Regions from separate parts of the Vibrio sp. R10-SG3-ISO3 genome, predicted to be linked through region 1. Evidence: predicted binding sites of a transcription regulator. Region 1 holds the regulator's gene; the other holds the start of a gene.
What was found. The regulator MetJ, encoded in region 1, represses methionine synthesis genes. The targets are predictions, from matches to a motif close to TTAGACNTNTANANGTCTAA.

Region 1 (9,855 bases):
TCGAGGACTGGCTTAATCATGTTGAGATATACCTCGGTTTTGCCTGAACCGGTCACCCCTTCGAGCAAAAAGCAGCCAAAACCGCTGAAACTGTTGACCGTCGCGATAGCGATTGCTTGCTCTTCATTCAGCTTTGGTTTCTCGACATCGGCTTCAATGTCAGTGCCCCACTTGGCAAAATGAGGCTTGCGCTCAATCGACTCAATCCAACCTTTGTCTGTCAACGTGCGCAGCACGCTAGTGCTGACCTCTTCATCAATAAAACGTTGGTGTGACGTCGGTCCGTGTTGCAGCATCTGCATCACTTTGGCTTGCTTAACCGCTCGGCCAAATCCATGCATCAATTGATCGCGTCCGGTTGGCGTCAGTTGCCATTCCACCACGGCGGTAAAGTCGGCCGGTTTTCCCTTACGCAGGGCGCTGGGCATCGCATTGGCTAAGGTGTCGCCAAGTGGATATTGGTAAAAGTGGCTGCACCAGTGCAACAAGGTATATAACGAGTCAGGCCAAACAGGTTGACTGTCGAGCACCTGCTTAATCGGCTTGATTTTGTCCATCGGCAGCGATGACTGCTGCACCAAGGCTGTCACGATACCGACTAAGGTTTGACGGCCAAAAGGCACAGACACGCGCCCACCGATCACTGGAAAAAGGTGTCCAGGGATTTGATAGTCAAACTGTTTATCTAGTGGTACGGGTAACGCGACTCGGGCGATGGTGGGTCTCATTCAGTCTTTCACTGCAGGTCGATGACGCGTTTAGTCTAAGGGAAAAGGCAGAGTGAGAAAAGCCAGCGCATCTCAGTGTCTGTATGAGGAGACGCGGGTAACACCACTTCGCGATAACATCCATGCGTCTCCCTCTCCTGCAGCGGCTAAAAAAGTAGCGATTTCTACCCCAAATCGGTTGATCCTAGGCGTACTATTCATTACTATATCGCGCCTTAGAGATATGGCTGCTCTGGCAGCGGTGTCCTAAATCCATTTTACATTAACTACGTGTGGTGTCCGGCTCTGAATCGGATAGCGACACGGCCTATATTGAGGTTACCCCATGAAAGCTGGAATCCACCCAGAATACAAAGCAGTAGCAGCAACTTGTTCTTGTGGCAACACATTTGAGTTCAAATCTACTCTAGACAAAGAATCAATCCACCTAGACGTATGTGACAAATGTCACCCATTCTACACTGGTAAGCAGCGTATCGTTGATACTGGCGGCCGTGTAGATCGCTTTAACAAGCGTTTCGGTGCTCTATCAAGCGGTAAGAAGTAATTCCTTCTCGCGGATAGGAAAAAGGACGCTGCGGCGTCCTTTTTTGTTGCCAGAAATTTAGAGCAATTAACCTATTCACAGCAAAACCCGCAGTCATATCTCTTTCTATCTGGTCTAATCTCCAGTCGTTTCCCACATATTACCCTACTCGCTCGCATTCTGACCTAGGCAGCTTGACTCAGTTCCTCTAAAATGATTAACCCCCTTTGTGCTGAATCATTTTAACGAGTACCTATTTCTATGCCTGATGACCACCGTCAAGACCTGACCCCTGAAGAACAATTTCGCCAAAAAGCGCTCGACTACCATGCCTTTCCAAAACCAGGCAAGATCTCTGTCGAGCTGACCACCCAAGCAGAAACCGCGCAAGATCTCGCGCTCGCCTACAGCCCAGGCGTGGCCGAGCCGGTACGAGAGATCGCTCAAAACCCCGATAATGTCTATAAGTACACTGCAAAAGGCAATATGGTGGCAGTGATCTCCAACGGCACAGCGATTCTTGGCCTAGGTAATCTTGGCCCACTGGCATCAAAGCCCGTGATGGAAGGCAAAGCCCTGCTGTTTAAGCGCTTTGCAGGTTTGGACTCCATCGACATCGAAGTCAAACATCGCACCATCGATGAGTTTGTCGACACGGTCGCCAACATCGCGGATACCTTTGGCGGCATCAACTTAGAAGACATCAAAGCGCCAGACTGCTTTGAAATCGAAAAACAATTAATTGAGCGCTGTGATGTGCCAGTCTTCCATGATGACCAACACGGTACCGCCATTGTGACGGCTGCTGGCATGTTAAACGCCATTGAGCTGCAAGGTAAAAAACTGGAAGACGCCGTGATTGTCTGTCTGGGCGCCGGTGCGGCTGCCATCGCTTGTATGGAGCTGCTGATCAAGTGCGGCGCGATGCGCGAGAAAATTTACATGCTGGATCGCAAAGGTGTGATCCACACTCGACGTGATGATCTCAACGAATACAAACAACTGTTTGCCAACAACACCGACAAACGTACGCTGCAAGATGTCATCGAAGGCGCCGATCTGTTCCTTGGCGTTTCTGGTCCTAACCTGTTATCGCCAGATGATCTTAAATTGATGGCCGACAAACCCATCGTGTTTGCCTGCTCTAACCCAGATCCTGAGATCAAACCTGAGCTCGCTCATGATGTACGCAATGACCTCATTATGGGTACAGGTCGCAGTGACTACCCGAACCAAGTCAACAACGTACTTTGCTTCCCGTTTATTTTCCGTGGCGCACTGGATGTACGTGCTAGCGAGATCAACGATGAGATGAAGCTCGCTGCCGTAGCGGCGATCCGTCAACTGGCGAAGGAAGAGGTCCCTGCCAATGTTCTGACCGCCGCGGGTGTGGATTCACTCTCGTTTGGCCCAGACTACATTATTCCAAAACCGATGGACCCAAGACTACTCCCCCGCGTCGCCAAAGCGGTCGCGTTAGCCGCGGTAGAATCCGGGGTGGCACGCATTGAGCTGCCTGACCATTACATGGATATCGAGTAACCTTGACGCCCACTACCAGCCACGACCTTTGCCTCTGGCTGAGCAAAAACAACAAAGCCGCTGACGATGTCAGCGGCTTTTGCATTCAAATTCGGTGCAAAACAGGGCGAGCGTTAGTCGTCAAACGCCTCAAACTCAATCCCCATCTCCGTCATCAGCTTTTTCACTTCAGCGGGAATATCATCTGGACGGTCTTTACGCAAATCTTCATCCGTCGGTAATGGTTGACCTGTGTAAGCGTGCAAGAACGCTTCACACAACAACTCACTGTTGGTGGCATGACGCAGGTTGTTGATCTGGCGGCGCGTACGCTCGTCTGTTAATACCTTAAGGACTTTAAGTGGGATGGAGACCGTGATTTTTTTCACTTGCTCACTTTTCTTACCGTGTTCTGCGTATGGGCTAATGTATTCGCCATTCCAGTCTGCCATTGCGCACCTTTATATTTGCGTATGAGTGTTTAAACCACAATTTTAACGGTATTTATGGCTACAAGCAAAGACATATAGACGTCTAGAAGTGTTGACGTCTTAAAAAATGAGAAGTAAAGTGGTTGGCGATAGGAGTGAATCGGCCCAAACTGTGAGTGTGTCGCAGCACTACACCACATTGGGTGCCGGATACACCTGATAAGCAACAGGTATATCGCATTCCCTAAAACAAGTCACTACTGTTCGCAAGGAAAACGCTATGAGCACGCGCAAACCCGCCACCATCGCGGTACGTACTGGTATCGAGTCAGACACCCAACATCACGCTGTCGTTCCCCCTATTTATCTCTCGACCAATTATGGCTTTCCGGCGTTTGGTGAAGTGCCGAAATACGATTACACGCGTTCTGGTAACCCGAACCGTGGCCTGCTTGAAACGGCGCTGTATGAGTTAGAAGGTGGAGAAGGCGCTGTAGTGACCAATTGTGGCACCTCAGCGCTCAACCTTTGGGTCTCTGCGTTTGTCGGTCCAGATGATTTGATTGTCGCGCCACACGATTGCTACGGTGGCACCTATCGACTCTTCAATACCCGCGCGCAAAAGGGCGACTTCAACGTGTTGTTCGTCGACCAATCCGATGACGCAGCCTTGACCGCCGCCATCAACCAGAAACCCAAGCTTATCCTGTTGGAAACGCCATCAAATCCTTTGGTGCGTGTGGTGGATATCGAGAAAGTTTGCCAGCAAGCGAAACAAGTTGGCGCGCTGGTCGCGGTTGACAATACCTTCTTAACCCCGATTTTCCAGAAGCCACTCGAACTGGGTGCCGATTTCGTTATTCACTCAACCACCAAATACATCAACGGTCACTCCGATGTGATTGGCGGCGTGGTGATCACCAAAACCAAAGCGCACGCTGAAGAACTGGCTTGGTGGGGCAACTGCATTGGGGCCACCGGCACGCCGTTTGATAGCTACATGACGCTGCGTGGCATCCGCACGTTGGGCGCACGAATGAAGGTGCACGAACAAAGCTCGGCAAACATTCTCGACTTTCTGAAAACAGAGTCACTGGTTGGCCGCATCTATCACCCAAGCTTGCCGGATCACCCTGGTCATGACATCGCCAAGAAACAACAATCAGGCTTTGGTTCTATGCTCAGCTTCGAGTTCGCTGGCAGCTTTGAAGAACTGAAACAGTTTGTCGGTGAGCTGAAACTCTTCTCGCTTGCAGAATCGCTAGGCGGCGTAGAAAGCCTCATTTGTCACCCAGCGTCAATGACCCACCGTGCGATGGGCGAAGAGGCGTTGGCCGAGGCAGGTGTCTCTCAGCAACTGCTGCGTCTGTCTGTCGGTCTTGAAGATGCCGATGACCTGATTGACGATCTCAAGCAAGCCTTTAACTGTGTGAAGGAGTCCGCGTAATGACGACATCGCGTCAACTGCATAAATTTGGTGGTAGCAGCTTAGCGGATCCGGAGTGCTACCGCCGGGTAGTCACCATACTCAAAGAATACTCTGGCAGCGATGATCTGATCGTTGTCTCAGCGGCCGGTAAAACCACCAATCATTTGATTGAATTTACCGAAGCGCTCTATAAAGACGGCCGCCTTGCCCATGAAGCGTTGCAGTCGGTACGACAATTCCAAACAGGGCTTATCGAAGCCTTGATTGACAGTGACGACGAACAAGCGCACATGCTGGCGACGCTCAAAGACGAGTTCACCACCCTCGGTGAATTAAGCGCCCCGTTAAGCGAGGCGGAGCGAGCTGCGGTACTTGGCCACGGTGAAATGTGGTCCTCAAGATTGCTGGCCGCGCTATTGAATCAAGCGGGTTTACCTGCCATCGCGCAAGACTCTCGCACTTTCTTACGAGCAGAAACCGGCACGCAACCTGAAGTGGATCGTGGCCAATCCTACCCATTACTGAAAGAAATTTTGGCGCAACACTCACAGCGTCGTCTGGTGTTTACCGGCTTTATGGCGCAAAACCAAGCAGGCCAAACCGTGCTGCTTGGCCGAAACGGATCCGATTACTCTGCCACCGTGATTGGCGCGCTCGCAGAGGTCAGTCGCGTCACGATTTGGAGTGACGTTGCTGGCGTATACAGCGCAGACCCTCGCCTTGTCAGTGATGCTTGTCTTCTGCCCCTATTGCGACTGGATGAAGCAAGTGAACTGGCACGCCTTGCCGCCCCCGTGCTGCATAGCCGTACCTTGCAGCCTGTCGCTCAAAGTACGATGGACTTACACCTGCGCTGCAGTTACGACCCTGAATCTGGCTCTAGCCGCATTGAGCGCGTCCTCGCCTCTGGGCGTGGTGCCAAGATCATCTCCTCACTCAATGACGTGTTGTTGATTCAGTTAAACTTCGCCTATGGACATGATTTCAATCGCATGGAAAAAGAAGTGCTGAGCAGTTTGAAACGCGCCCAACTTGAACCTTTGACTTATGAAGTCCAAGCGGATAAGCACTCATTACGCCTTGCTTATACCTCGGAAATTGCAGGGGGCGCTTTAGGCTTCTTACAAGATTCCGCCATCGCAGCAGAAATTAAACTCAAGGAGGGCTACGCCCTTGTCGCTGCCGTAGGCGCTGGTGTCACCAACAACGCCAACCACTGTTACGGCTTTTACCAGAAGCTCAAGTCATCGCCTGTCGAGTTCATCTCTGAATCTCGTTCCGGTCTCAGCTTGGTGGCTGTCTTACGCCGCACCGAAACCGAACCACTCGTTAAGGCGATTCACAATCAACTTTTCCAAGCACAAAAACGAGTCGGCATCGCCCTATGCGGCAAAGGCAACATTGGCTCCAGTTGGTTAACCCTGTTTGCAGAACAAAAAGCAGAGCTAGAAAAGCGTCGTGGAATGAGTTTTGAGCTCGTGGCGGTGATCGACAGTCAAACCTATTGGTTTAATGACCAAGGCATCGAACCTAGCGCGGTCAGTGAGCATTTCGATGAAGAGTCTATCCCATATCAGCAAGGCGAGTGGATTCAGCGCCTCGGTGCGATTCAGGGCTATGACGATGTGGTCGTACTCGACGTGACGGCGAGCAAAGAGTTAGCTGAGCGCTACCTCGATATCGCTGAGCAAGGTATGCATCTTATCTCTGCTAATAAGGTTGCCGGCTCAGCCTCAAGTGCTTACTACCACCAAGTGCAAGATGCGTTTGCCAAAATAAACCGCCATTGGCTCTACAATGCCACCGTCGGTGCAGGCTTGCCGATAAACCACACTGTGCGCGATTTGCGTGAGAGTGGCGATGTCATTTATGCGGTCTCAGGGATTTTCTCTGGCACCCTCTCTTGGTTGTTCCAACAATATGATGGCAGCGTACCGTTTGCCGAGTTGGTCGATTTAGCGTGGCAGCAAGGCTTAACAGAGCCAGACCCTAGGCAAGATCTCGATGGCTCTGACGTAATGCGCAAGCTGGTCATCTTAGCCAGAGAAGCCGGTCTCGAGATTGAACCTGAATCGGTCAAAGTCGAGAGCTTAGTGCCCGATGAACTGGCCGAACTCTCACTGGATGACTTTCTCGATAACAGCCAACAGCTCAGCGAACAGCTAGCAGAAAGGCTAGAGAAAGCGCAACGTGAAGACAAAGTGCTACGCTACGTCGCCAGACTGGAAAAGAACGGTAAAGCTCGAGTGGGTGTCGAAGCACTCAGCAAAGAGCACGCCTTGGCCAACCTGTTACCATGCGACAACATCTTTGCGATTGAGAGCAAATGGTATAAGGACAACCCACTGGTCATTCGCGGACCGGGGGCGGGTCGAGAAGTGACCTCAGGCGCGATTCAATCAGACCTTAACTTGTTGTCCAGTTTTCTCTAGTTTCACAGGTTGCTTCGGCAACCTGTTTTCTTATTCGGGCGTCGTTCTGCGCGCACTTCAAATTCTCTCATTGTGAACTTGAAAAAAATTCATGGTGGGAGTGTTGACATTAAAACGTATTCAATACATCCTGTGGACATATAGACGTCTAAACGTCGATTTAATCAAATTGAATGTTGGGGCTGCAGTTACCTACGGATAGGGTCGCCACACGGAGAGAGAAAGATGGGATACACACACGCGAGTCATATTGACGCTTTAAACCAAAATATTGCCGAGCTATCGAACAACATCAATGTGTCATTCGAGTTCTTTCCTCCGAGCAGCGAAAAAATGGAAGAGACGCTGTGGAACTCGGTTCATCGCCTCAAAACCCTAAAGCCTAAATTTGTCTCTGTTACCTACGGCGCCAACTCCGGCGAGCGCGATCGCACTCACTCCATCATTAAAGAGATCAAAGCCGAGACCGGCCTAATTGCTGCCCCTCATCTCACTTGTATCGATGCCAGCCGTGACGAGCTCATTCAGATTGCTGACGATTACTGGAACAATGGTATTGAAAGCATCGTCGCACTGCGCGGTGATATTCCTCCTGGTGGTGGCAAACCGGATATGTACGCCTCCGATCTCGTGGAACTGCTTAAATCACGTCACGACTTTGATATCTCTGTTGCAGCCTTTCCCGAGGTACACCCTGAAGCAAAAAGTGCGCAGTCGGATCTGCTGAACCTCAAGCGCAAAGTCGATGCAGGCGCAAACCGCGCCATTACTCAGTTCTTTTTTGATGTAGAGAGCTACCTACGCTTTCGTGATCGCAGTGTTGCGGCTGGCATTGATGTCGAAATTGTTCCGGGCATCCTTCCTGTTTCCAACTTTAAACAAGCTTCACGTTTTGCCGCGCAGAATAACGTCAAAGTCCCTGGCTGGATGGCGAAACAATTTGAAGGGCTGGATGACGACCCAACCACTCGCCAATTGGTGGGTGCGAGCCAAGCCATCGACATGGTGCGTATCCTAAGTCGTGAAGGTGTGAAAGATTTCCACTTCTACACTCTCAACCGCGCCGAAATGACCTACGCACTTTGCCACACTTTGGGCGTGCGCCCTCAGGTCTAATCTGACAGATACCAAAGCAAAAAGGGTTGGCGCTGTGCCAACCCTTTTTAGTCTACAGAAACGATGATTACTCAACGTCTTCCATCTTACCTAGCAAGCTGCGGATGCGCTCTTGCCATGCTGTGTGTTCTTGCTGCATCTGCTGATTTTGCGCGACCAACTCTTCACGGCTTGTACGCAGCTCGTTCGCTTCATTTGCTAGCTTCTGCTTTTCTTCTTTAAGCTCTTCCACTTCCATTTGAAGCAGAGTGATAGTATCAACCGCGGTTTGGATTTTTGCTTCTAGTTTTTCTAGTACTTCAAAAGACATCGTTGCCTACCTTTTTAATCATTCTCTGGATGGTTGGGTCATACGACATGACAAACCCATTTACCTTCCATTCTACTCAGCCAAGCCGCTTTAAACACGCCCTATATTTGCAAATCTGCGTCATTCGATTAAAAAAACAACGCAATTTGACTCAGAGTTTACAAGACCAGAAGAATGAATAGTTCCGCCCGTTTTCCTGCCCCTGGTTTGATCCAGTTCAACCCTGCTGAACCAAAAAGGCAAACGTTTCCCTAGTGATGTGCTAAAATCGCGGCGATTTAATTTTGTTCAGTTTTTCCTACCAGTTGGAGTCATCATGAAACGCGATTTAGCAATGGCATTCTCTAGAATTACCGAAGGCGCAGCCCTAGCGGGTTATAAATGGCTTGGCCGTGGCGATAAGAACGCCGCCGACGGTGCCGCTGTCGAAGTGATGCGTACCCTGCTTAATAAAACAGAAATCGAAGGTGAGATTGTCATTGGTGAAGGCGAGATCGATGATGCGCCTATGCTGTATATCGGTGAAAAAGTAGGGACAGGTGGTGATTGTGTCGATATCGCGGTTGACCCAATTGAAGGGACCCGCATGACAGCCATGGGCCAGTCCAATGCGCTGGCTGTTCTGGCCGCAGGTGAAAAAGGCAGCTTCTTAAAAGCCCCAGATATGTACATGGAAAAACTGGTTGTGGGGCCAGGCGCAAAAGGCTGTATCGACCTCAATAAACCACTCAAAGAGAACCTTATTAACGTCGCTGAAGCGCTCAACAAGCCGCTCGATCGACTTGTGGTGATCACCTTAGCAAAACCGCGTCACGATAAGGTGATTGCTGAGATGCAAGCAATGGGGGTACGCGTTTTTGCCGTACCTGATGGTGACGTGGCCGCCTCCATTCTTACCTGCCTGCCTGACAGTGAAGTCGACATGATGTACTGCATTGGCGGCGCACCAGAAGGTGTGGTGTCTGCCGCTGTGATCCGTGCACTCGATGGTGATATGCATGGCCGTTTGCTACCTAGACATGAAGTTAAAGGTGATAGCGAAGAAAACCGCATCTACGGCGCTGCTGAGCTAAAACGTTGCGAAGAAATGGGCGTGACAGCCAATGTTGTGCTGACTATGGAAGAGATGGCTCGCAGCGATAACGTCGTCTTTTCTGCCACTGGCATCACCAAAGGTGACCTGCTTGAGGGCATTACCCGCCAAGGTAACATCGCCACCACAGAAACCTTACTGATCCGTGGACGCTGCCGCACCATTCGTCGCATTAAATCGACACACTACCTAGAACGCAAAGATCCTGAAGTACGAGACATTATTCTTTAATCTCGTCAGCCCTCTCTTCGAAGCCAGCCAACGTGCTG
Region 2 (9,855 bases), on a different contig from region 1:
ACGACCAGACTGGGCATCACCACAAGGTGGGTGCCTTGCCACTGGACGAGGAGAACAATGCCGATGGCCGCCGCCATAAAGCACAAGCCGTAGAAAGCGCTAATCAGCGGCATGCGAACAAAGTCGTGCAAGCCGAGCGCGAGCCAATGAAATGGGGCAGAGATACTGACCTGATTACACGGTATGGTGCGCGCGTATTCGTGGTCGCTGACTTCCTTATGTTTTTGCTCTTTGAAGTCATGTGGGTTAACCGTACGAGGCATAACTCCTCCTTGATCAATCTCGATTCTCATCCTCTTCTTTGCCTTTTTACTGGTGGCCGAGAAAAGGGGTTGTTATGTATTTGTAAACAGAAGACGTTTTTAAACGCAAGCCGTTCGCAAACACGAGAGAGTGCTGACCCGATTCGCTGATGTGCTCCTAGACGCTGACGTTAAAGGGTGTGAACTCTCAGTTTTATGTTGGTGCCGTGATCTGAACACAAGCTTTGCGCGTGTTACTCGGCGCAGAGGGGATGGCAGTCACGTCTGGTTTTATACGTAAAGACGTCATCCTTGGATGCGTTCATTTAACATATTGTTAACTATTGACCTCAATGGCGTAAATTACAACCTGGGAGGTTAAATTTTGTTCAATGATGGGTGGGGATGCGAGGTCGGGGTGAGCACAGCGAGCGAGGAGGCCAGATAGCAGGCAAAAGAAAGGGCTTTTGGCGAACCAAAAGCCCTGAAATAGTGTGGCTCAGTGATTACTTGAGACCAGCGAAGTCACGCAGTTCTGCGGCTTTATTCGTCGCTTCCCAAGGGAACTCTTCACGACCGAAGTGGCCGTAAGCGGCGGTCTTCTTGTAGATTGGCTGAAGTAGGTTCAGCATCTCTTGCAGGCCGTATGGACGTAGATCGAAGAACTGACGTACCGCTTCAATGATGATGTCGTGCGAGACTTTCTCAGTACCGAACGTTTCCACCATGATAGACGTTGGATCCGCAACACCGATTGCGTAAGACAATTGGATTTCACAGCGATCTGCCATACCCGCCGCGACGATGTTTTTCGCCACGTAGCGTGCTGCGTAAGCGGCACTACGGTCTACTTTCGATGGATCTTTACCAGAGAATGCACCACCACCGTGACGCGCTGCGCCGCCGTAGGTATCAACGATGATCTTACGACCGGTCAAACCACAGTCGCCCATTGGGCCACCGATAACAAAACGACCGGTTGGGTTGATGAAGAAGTTAGTGTCTTTGTTGAGCCACTCAGCCGGTAGAACAGGTTTGATGATCTCTTCCATTACCGCTTCGCGCAGATCCGGCGTTGAGATAGAGTCACAGTGCTGAGTTGACAGTACGACCGCATCGATACCAACGATCTTACCTTCGTTGTACTGGAACGTAACCTGAGATTTTGCATCTGGACGCAACCATGGCAGTGTGCCGTTCTTACGTACTTCCGCTTGCTTTTGCACTAGGCGGTGTGAGTAAGTGATAGGCGCTGGCATGAGGACTTCAGTCTCGTTACATGCGTAACCAAACATGATGCCTTGGTCACCGGCACCTTGCTCTTTTGGATCCGCTTTGTCGACACCTTGGTTGATGTCTGGAGACTGTTTACCGATGGTGTTTAGCACTGCACACGAATCCGCGTCAAAGCCCATGTCAGAGTGAACGTAGCCAATTTCACGTACGGTTTGGCGTGTTAACTCTTCGATGTCTACCCATGCAGAAGTGGTGATTTCACCGCCGACCATGACCATACCGGTCTTGACGTAGGTTTCACACGCTACGCGAGCTTTTGGATCTTGCTCGAGGATCGCATCGAGAACCGCATCTGAGATTTGGTCTGCAATTTTATCTGGATGGCCTTCTGATACGGATTCAGAAGTAAACAGGTGCTTAGCCATGAGAGCTCCATTTAATCTGTTGGATGGGCGTCATTGCTCGCCCAGCACAAAAATAAGGTTAAATTATGTAGGTGTATCTACATCTAGACGTCTATTCTAGTTTTGCGTGCTCGAATTACAAGTTATTTTTGTGATTTAAGTAGAGTAAAAACGCGTATTTTTCTCAATCCGCCGCGTGAGGTAAAGAGCAATCGTTTGCATCAAACAGTAACGAAAACCGGCGGTCCTCGAGAAATTTGCAATAAATATCTTAGATCTGGCGCTGATTAGACAGTAATCGATTGCACCTGCGTAGATGCTCTGCGAGAATTATCGCCCACCTTAGTTATCAATTCGCTTAATGCATTCAGGAGCAGACATGTCTTCTCGTAAACACTTGGCCAATGCAATTCGTGCACTTAGCATGGATGGTGTTCAACAAGCTAATTCCGGTCACCCAGGCGCACCGATGGGGATGGCGGATATCGCCGAAGTTCTTTGGCGTTCACACTTAAACCACAACCCAGCGAACCCAGAATGGGCAAACCGCGACCGTTTCGTGCTATCAAACGGCCACGGCTCAATGCTGATTTACTCTTTGCTGCACCTAAGTGGTTACGAGCTGTCTATTGACGATCTGAAAAACTTCCGTCAGCTTCATTCAAAAACGCCGGGCCACCCAGAATATGGTTATGCACCGGGCGTAGAAACCACCACTGGTCCTCTTGGTCAGGGCATCACAAACGCAGTGGGCATGGCGCTGGCAGAGAAAGCATTAGCGGCGCAGTTCAATAAAGAAGGCCATGACATCATCGACCACTTCACCTACGTATTCATGGGTGATGGCTGTTTGATGGAAGGGATCTCTCACGAAGCATGTTCACTAGCGGGCACTCTGGGCCTTGGCAAGCTGATCGCTTTTTGGGATGACAATGGCATCTCGATTGATGGTGAAGTGGAAGGTTGGTTCTCTGACGATACACCAAAACGCTTTGAAGCTTACGGTTGGCACGTTATTCCAGCTGTCGATGGTCATGATGCTGAGGCGATCAACGCCGCCATCACTGCCGCGAAAGCGGACCCTCGTCCTACTCTGATTTGTACTAAGACCATCATTGGTTTTGGTTCACCAAACAAAGCGGGCTCTCACGATTGTCACGGCGCGCCACTAGGTGCAGACGAAATCAAAGCTGCGCGTGAGTTCCTAGGTTGGGAGCACCCAGCGTTTGAGATTCCAGCAGACGTATACGAGCAGTGGGATGCGAAAACCGCAGGCGCAGCATCTGAAGCGGCGTGGAACGCTCAGTTTGAGGCTTACGCAGCGGCGTACCCAACAGAAGCGGCGGAGCTGAAACGTCGTCTCAACGGTGAGCTTCCTGCGCAATGGGAAGAGAAAGCGAATCAAATCATTGCTGATCTGCAAGCCAACCCAGCTAACATTGCCTCGCGCAAAGCGTCTCAAAATGCGCTTGAAGCGTTCGGTAAAATGCTGCCTGAGTTTATGGGCGGTTCGGCGGACCTTGCGCCATCCAACTTGACCATGTGGTCGGGCTCAAAATCACTGGAAGCAGACGATTTCTCAGGTAACTACATTCACTACGGTGTGCGTGAGTTCGGTATGACGGCCATCATGAATGGTATTGCGCTGCATGGCGGTTTTGTCCCTTACGGTGCGACCTTCTTGATGTTTATGGAGTACGCTCGTAACGCGATGCGTATGGCCGCGCTGATGAAAATTCAGAACATCCAAGTATACACGCATGACTCGATTGGTTTGGGTGAAGATGGCCCAACGCACCAACCCGTTGAGCAAATGGCGTCACTTCGCCTAACGCCAAACATGAGCACATGGCGTCCATGTGACCAAGTGGAATCTGCGGTCGCTTGGAAATTGGCGATTGAGCGTAAAGATGGCCCAACGTCTCTGATTTTTTCTCGTCAAAACCTCGAGCAGCAAGCGCGTGACGCTGAGCAAGTGGCTAACATCGCTAAGGGTGGTTACATCCTAAAAGATTGCGCGGGCAAGCCAGAGCTTATCCTTATCGCCACCGGTTCTGAAGTGGAACTGGCTGTTGAAGCGGCGGCGCAGCTTACTGCTGAAGGCAAGCAAGTACGCGTGGTGTCTATGCCATCGACGGATGCGTTCGATAAGCAAGACGCAGCGTACCGTGAATCCGTACTGCCAGCAGACGTAACAGCACGTATCGCTATCGAAGCGGGTATTGCGGACTTCTGGTACAAGTATGTCGGCTTTGGCGGCAAGATCATCGGTATGACAACCTTCGGTGAATCAGCGCCTGCTGGAGAACTGTTCAAGCTGTTTGGATTCACGACAGAAAACGTTGTGAACACAGCGAAGGAACTGCTTGCTTAATTGTGGCGATGTAGTTTGAAGGAAACCGAGTCGTGAGTGGCTCGGTTTTTTTATTGTAGTTCCTAGTTCCTAGTTCCTAGTTCCTAGTTCCTAGTGCCTAGAAATATGCGGTTTCGGGGATTGGAACTCGCATCTGGGCACGGGCTCAGTTACTATCTGTGACACGAAAATCAGGTAGGGTGAGGAAAGGATGCTTAAAATTGCGATCAATGGATTTGGACGTATCGGTCGTAATGTGTTGCGCGCGGTTTACGAGAGCGGCAAACATCAGCAGATCAAAGTGGTCGCGGTCAACGAGTTGGCACAGCCTGATGCGATGGCGCACTTACTGCAATACGATACGAGCCACGGTCGTTTTGGCAAAAAAATCACCCATGACCAAGAGCATATCTATATTCATCACGGCGTCGTGGAGAGTGGCGACTTTGATTCGATTCGGATTTTGCACCTAAACGACATAGAGCTACTGCCTTGGCGCGATCTTGAGGTCGATATGGTACTCGACTGCACCGGTGTCTATGGCTCGCAAGCCGATGGCCAAGCGCACATCAAAGCCGGCGCTAAAAAAGTGCTTTTCTCCCACCCAGGCGCCAGTGATCTCGACCACACCATCATCTATGGCGTGAACCATGAAACATTAACCGCAGAGCATCGCGTCGTTTCTAACGGTTCGTGTACGACCAACTGTATTGTCCCTATCATCAAAGCGTTGGATGATGCTTTTGGTATCGACTCTGGCACGATCACCACCATTCATTCCTCAATGAATGATCAGCAGGTGATTGATGCGTATCACAATGATTTGCGTCGTACTCGAGCCGCCAGCCAATCCATCATTCCAGTTGATACGAAATTGCACAAAGGGATTGAAAGAATCTTCCCGAAATTTTCCAACAAATTCGAAGCCATATCCGTGCGCGTTCCCACGGTAAACGTCACAGCGATGGATTTAAGTGTCACAATTAATACGAATGTGAAAGTTAATGACGTAAATCAAACCATTGTTAACGCATCTCAGTGTACATTACACGGCATTGTTGACTATACTGAAGCGCCGCTCGTATCGATTGACTTTAATCACGATCCCCACAGTGCCATTGTTGATGGTTCCCAGACTCGCGTGAGTAATGGGCACCTAGTCAAAATGTTGGTTTGGTGTGATAACGAATGGGGCTTTGCGAACCGCATGCTGGATACTGCGCTCGCAATGCAGGCCGCTTCAGAACAAGCTGGGTAGTGCCGTTTAGCGGTCATTTTTACCTAGATTGGAAGCGCCGAAAGGCGAAGGAGTAATATTTATTTTTACCCTTGAAATAAATATTGATAATCTCCATATCAAAACCAGTTTGAAGAATTAATAGGCTTGGCAGGGTTGCCGAGTGACTGAAAACTTTATTTTTTGAATAGTTGAGAGGACAAACCATGTCTGTAATCAAGATGACTGACCTGGATCTAGCAGGTAAACGTGTATTCATCCGTGCTGACCTAAACGTGCCAGTAAAAGACGGCAAAGTAACTTCTGATGCGCGTATCCTCGCGTCTCTACCAACAATCAAGCACTGCCTAGAAGCAGGCGCGAAAGTGATGGTTACTTCTCACCTAGGTCGCCCAACAGAGGGTGAATACGCGGAAGAGTTCTCTCTACAACCTGTCGTAAACTACCTAAACGATGCACTTGACTGCGAAGTTAAGCTAGCGAAAGACTACCTAAACGGTCTAGAGCTGAACGCGGGCGAGCTTGTTGTTCTAGAAAACGTTCGTTTCAACGTTGGCGAGAAGAAAAACGACGAAGCACTGTCTAAGCAGTACGCTGCACTTTGTGACATCTTCGTAATGGACGCATTCGGTACGGCTCACCGTGCACAAGCATCAACTCACGGTGTGGGTATGCACGCCGACGTTGCGTGTGCAGGTCCTCTACTTGCGAACGAGCTAGAAGCGCTAGGTAAAGCAATGGACAAGCCTGCGCGTCCAATGGTTGCTATCGTTGGTGGTTCAAAAGTGTCGACTAAGCTGACTGTGCTTGAGTCTCTGTCTAAAATCGCTGACCAACTGGTTGTCGGTGGCGGTATTGCTAACACCTTCATCGCAGCGGCTGGCCACAACGTAGGTAAATCGCTATACGAGGCAGACCTAGTCGACACAGCGAAAAAGCTAATGGAAGAGTGCGCGATTCCAGTGGCGACTGACGTTGCTTGTGCAAAAGCATTTGATGAGAACGCAGAAGCGGAAATCAAAGACGTATCTGAAGTTCAAGACGACGACATGATTTTCGACCTAGGTCCAAACTCTACCGCGCAATTGGCTGAGATTCTGAAGAACGCGAAAACCATCCTTTGGAACGGTCCTGTGGGCGTATTCGAATTCAAGAACTTCGAAGCGGGCACAAAAGGTATCTCTGAAGCGATCGCAGCGTCTGAAGGTTTCTCTGTTGCAGGCGGTGGTGACACGCTAGCGGCGATCGACAAGTTCGGTATCAAAGCAGATGTGTCTTACATCTCAACGGGCGGCGGTGCGTTCCTTGAGTTTGTAGAAGGTAAAGTCCTTCCAGCGGTTGAAATGCTAGAAGCACGCGCTAAGTAATTGATAGAAAGCGGGGGAGTCTCTCTCCCGCTTTCTTGTTTGCGGCACATCACATTTTTGCTAGAATAGCGCAAGTTGTGAGCAAACGTTTGCAAGAATTTAAACTGAAAAGTTTTATTTTTATAACGACCATTTTTAAAAATGACAGCTAATAGGATTAAATCCATGTCTAAGATCTTCGATTTCGTAAAACCAGGTGTTATCTCTGGCGATGACGTTCAGAAAGTGTTTGAAGTTGCAAAGGAAAACAACTTCGCTCTACCAGCAGTGAACGTAGTAAACACAGACTCAATCAACGGCGTTCTAGAAGCAGCAGCGAAAGTAAAAGCGCCTGTTGTGGTTCAGTTCTCTAACGGCGGTGCCGGTTTCTTTGCGGGTAAAGGTCTAAAACTTGAAGGTCAAGACGCACAAGTGCTTGGCGCAGTTGCTGGCGCGAAGTACGTTCACGCTGTTGCAGAATCTTACGGTGTGCCTGTTATTCTTCACACTGACCACGCAGCGAAAAAACTGCTTCCTTGGATCGACGGTCTACTAGATGCGGGTGAAGAGTTCTTCGCTCAAACTGGCAAGCCACTTTTTTCTTCTCACATGATTGACCTTTCTGAAGAGTCTCTAGAAGAGAACATCGAGATCTCAGCAAAATACCTAGCTCGCATGGCGAAAATGGGTATGACGCTAGAAATCGAACTAGGCTGTACTGGTGGTGAAGAAGACGGCGTTGACAACTCACACATGGACGCATCTGAGCTGTACACTTCTCCAGAAGACGTGGCTTACGCTTACGAGAAATTGGTGGCAATCAGCCCTCGTTTCACTATCGCAGCGTCTTTCGGTAACGTACACGGCGTTTACAAGCCAGGTAACGTTGTACTGACTCCAACTATCCTACGTGACTCTCAAGCGTACTGTGCTGAGAAGTTTGGTATTGCACCTAACGCACTAAACTTCGTATTCCACGGTGGTTCTGGTTCAACTGAAGCAGAAATCCAAGAGTCAATCAGCTACGGTGTCATCAAAATGAACATCGATACTGATACTCAGTGGGCAACATGGGACGGTATCCGTAAGTACGAAGCGGAAAACCACGATTACCTACAAGGTCAAATCGGTAACCCAACTGGCGAAGATGCGCCAAACAAGAAGTACTACGATCCACGCGTATGGCTACGTGCTGGTCAAGCTTCAATGGTTGCTCGTCTAGAGAAAGCATTTGCTGACCTAAACGCGGTTGATGTTCTGTAATTCAGCCCGTCACTTTGATTGATAAGAAGCCGCTCATCGAGCGGCTTTTTTTGTGTCCGCTTTTTAATACAAATGAATATAAATTGTTATAAACTCTGGCGAAATACCATGGCTTTGCGTAATCTGTAAGCTACAACTATTCAACTAAGTCACTTTAATAGAGGAAAGAGAGTATGGCAGAAGAATCAACAGGGATTGAAACGCCAATCATCGACAGCTTGTCTCACGCCGAATCTTGGCTAAATAACAATTCAGATTTACTGATTCAGTATGGTGTGAACATCATTTCTGCGATCGCTATACTGTTTATTGGTAACATCATTGTTAAAAGCATTGCTAACAGCATATCTAAAGTTTTAGAGAAGAAGCAGATGGATAAAGCGGTCGTCGACTTTATTCATGGTCTGGTTCGCTACCTACTCTTTGTGATTGTGTTGATTGCCGCGCTTGGCCGAATTGGTGTTCAAACGGCGTCTGTGGTTGCGGTTATCGGTGCGGCCGGTCTTGCGGTTGGTTTAGCGTTGCAAGGCTCGCTGTCTAACTTCGCAGCGGGTGTGTTGATTGTTGCGTTTCGTCCTTTCAAATCCGGTGATTATGTTGAGATTGCCGGTGTGGCAGGCAGCGTTGATTCCATCCAAATCTTCCAAACGGTGCTGAAAACGCCTGACAACAAAATGGTCGTGGTGCCAAACGCTGGCGTTATCGGCGGTGCGATCACCAACTACTCTCGTCATGAAACGCGACGTGTTGATCTCGTGATTGGCGTTTCCTACAAGGCAGATCTTAAGCAGACCAAGCAAGTGATCCGTGAAACGTTGGAAAAAGATCCGCGTATCTTGAAAAATCCAGATATCACGATTGGTGTTCTCGCTTTGGCGGATTCTTCGGTGAACTTTGTGGTTCGTCCTTGGGTGAAAACGGCGGACTACTGGGGGGTTTACTTCGACGCCATGCAAAACATTAAAGAAGCGTTGGATGCGGCGGGTATTGAGATTCCATTCCCACAAATGGACGTGCATCTCAACAAAGTCGACTAATACGATTGAACGACGTAAAGCGAAAAGCGAGGCCCTTGAGCCTCGCTTTGTTTTATCCACTCATCCCCAGCCTTGCAGCAAGTGCTTGGCGAGCATGCCCGCGATGACCCACATCATGGTACCGACCAGAAAATCAATCACTTGTTTTACTCTAGGTTTGGATAAGGTGGGCGCCAATTTAGCGGCGCCAATCGACAGCCCGTAAAACCACACAAAGGACGCCAAGATAGTACCGATGGCGAAAGAGAGTCGCTCCTGACCTTCGAATTGGCCGCCGATGGATCCCAAAATAACCACGGTATCGAGATAAAGGTGCGGATTGAATACGGTGACGGCGAGCGCGCCTAAAATGACCGCTTTACGACCGCGCGATAGCTCACTGCTTTGTAGCCCTTCGCTGTGGGAGGCCAGCGCACTTTTCAGAGAAAGAAACCCATAGTAGCCGAGAAACAGAATGCCGCCGATGGTCACTAAAGTCAGCAAGGTCTCATTTTGTGACAGAATCGCCCCGCCGCCAAAAATACCGACAGAGATAAACAGCATGTCGAGAAAGCTGCAGATCGTCGCCGTAGTCAGGTGGTGTTGACGTTTGATGCCTTGATTCAGTACGTAAGCATTTTGCGCGCCAATGGGGATAATCATACTGGCCCCTAAGCCAAACCCTTGCAGCATTAACCAGAAACTCACGATAACCTCTCTTTTTGTTCATGATAGGCGCCCACAATAATCAGAATTAA

Region 2: the regulator MetJ is predicted to act here: its motif matches at 1,979-1,998, upstream of metK (methionine adenosyltransferase).

The regions. Positions count from the first base shown of each region.
Region 1 covers NZ_JCBDHE010000002.1:2,591-12,445, reverse strand. Annotated here, with positions in the region: gene priA (primosomal protein N') at 1-728, opposite strand, end outside; gene rpmE (50S ribosomal protein L31) at 1,054-1,275, shown strand; gene AC6R1A_RS00115 (malic enzyme-like NAD(P)-binding protein) at 1,516-2,796, shown strand; gene metJ (met regulon transcriptional regulator MetJ) at 2,910-3,227, opposite strand; gene AC6R1A_RS00105 (O-succinylhomoserine (thiol)-lyase) at 3,487-4,653, shown strand; gene AC6R1A_RS00100 (bifunctional aspartate kinase/homoserine dehydrogenase II) at 4,653-7,067, shown strand; gene metF (methylenetetrahydrofolate reductase) at 7,293-8,183, shown strand; gene zapB (cell division protein ZapB) at 8,251-8,493, opposite strand; gene glpX (class II fructose-bisphosphatase) at 8,810-9,817, shown strand.
Region 2 covers NZ_JCBDHE010000010.1:85-9,939, forward strand. Annotated here, with positions in the region: partial or broken gene AC6R1A_RS01360 (DUF2189 domain-containing protein) at 1-263, opposite strand, end outside; gene metK (methionine adenosyltransferase) at 749-1,903, opposite strand; gene tkt (transketolase) at 2,262-4,256, shown strand; gene epd (erythrose-4-phosphate dehydrogenase) at 4,447-5,493, shown strand; gene AC6R1A_RS01380 (phosphoglycerate kinase) at 5,679-6,839, shown strand; gene fbaA (class II fructose-bisphosphate aldolase) at 7,005-8,081, shown strand; gene mscS (small-conductance mechanosensitive channel MscS) at 8,255-9,118, shown strand; gene AC6R1A_RS01395 (LysE/ArgO family amino acid transporter) at 9,179-9,805, opposite strand.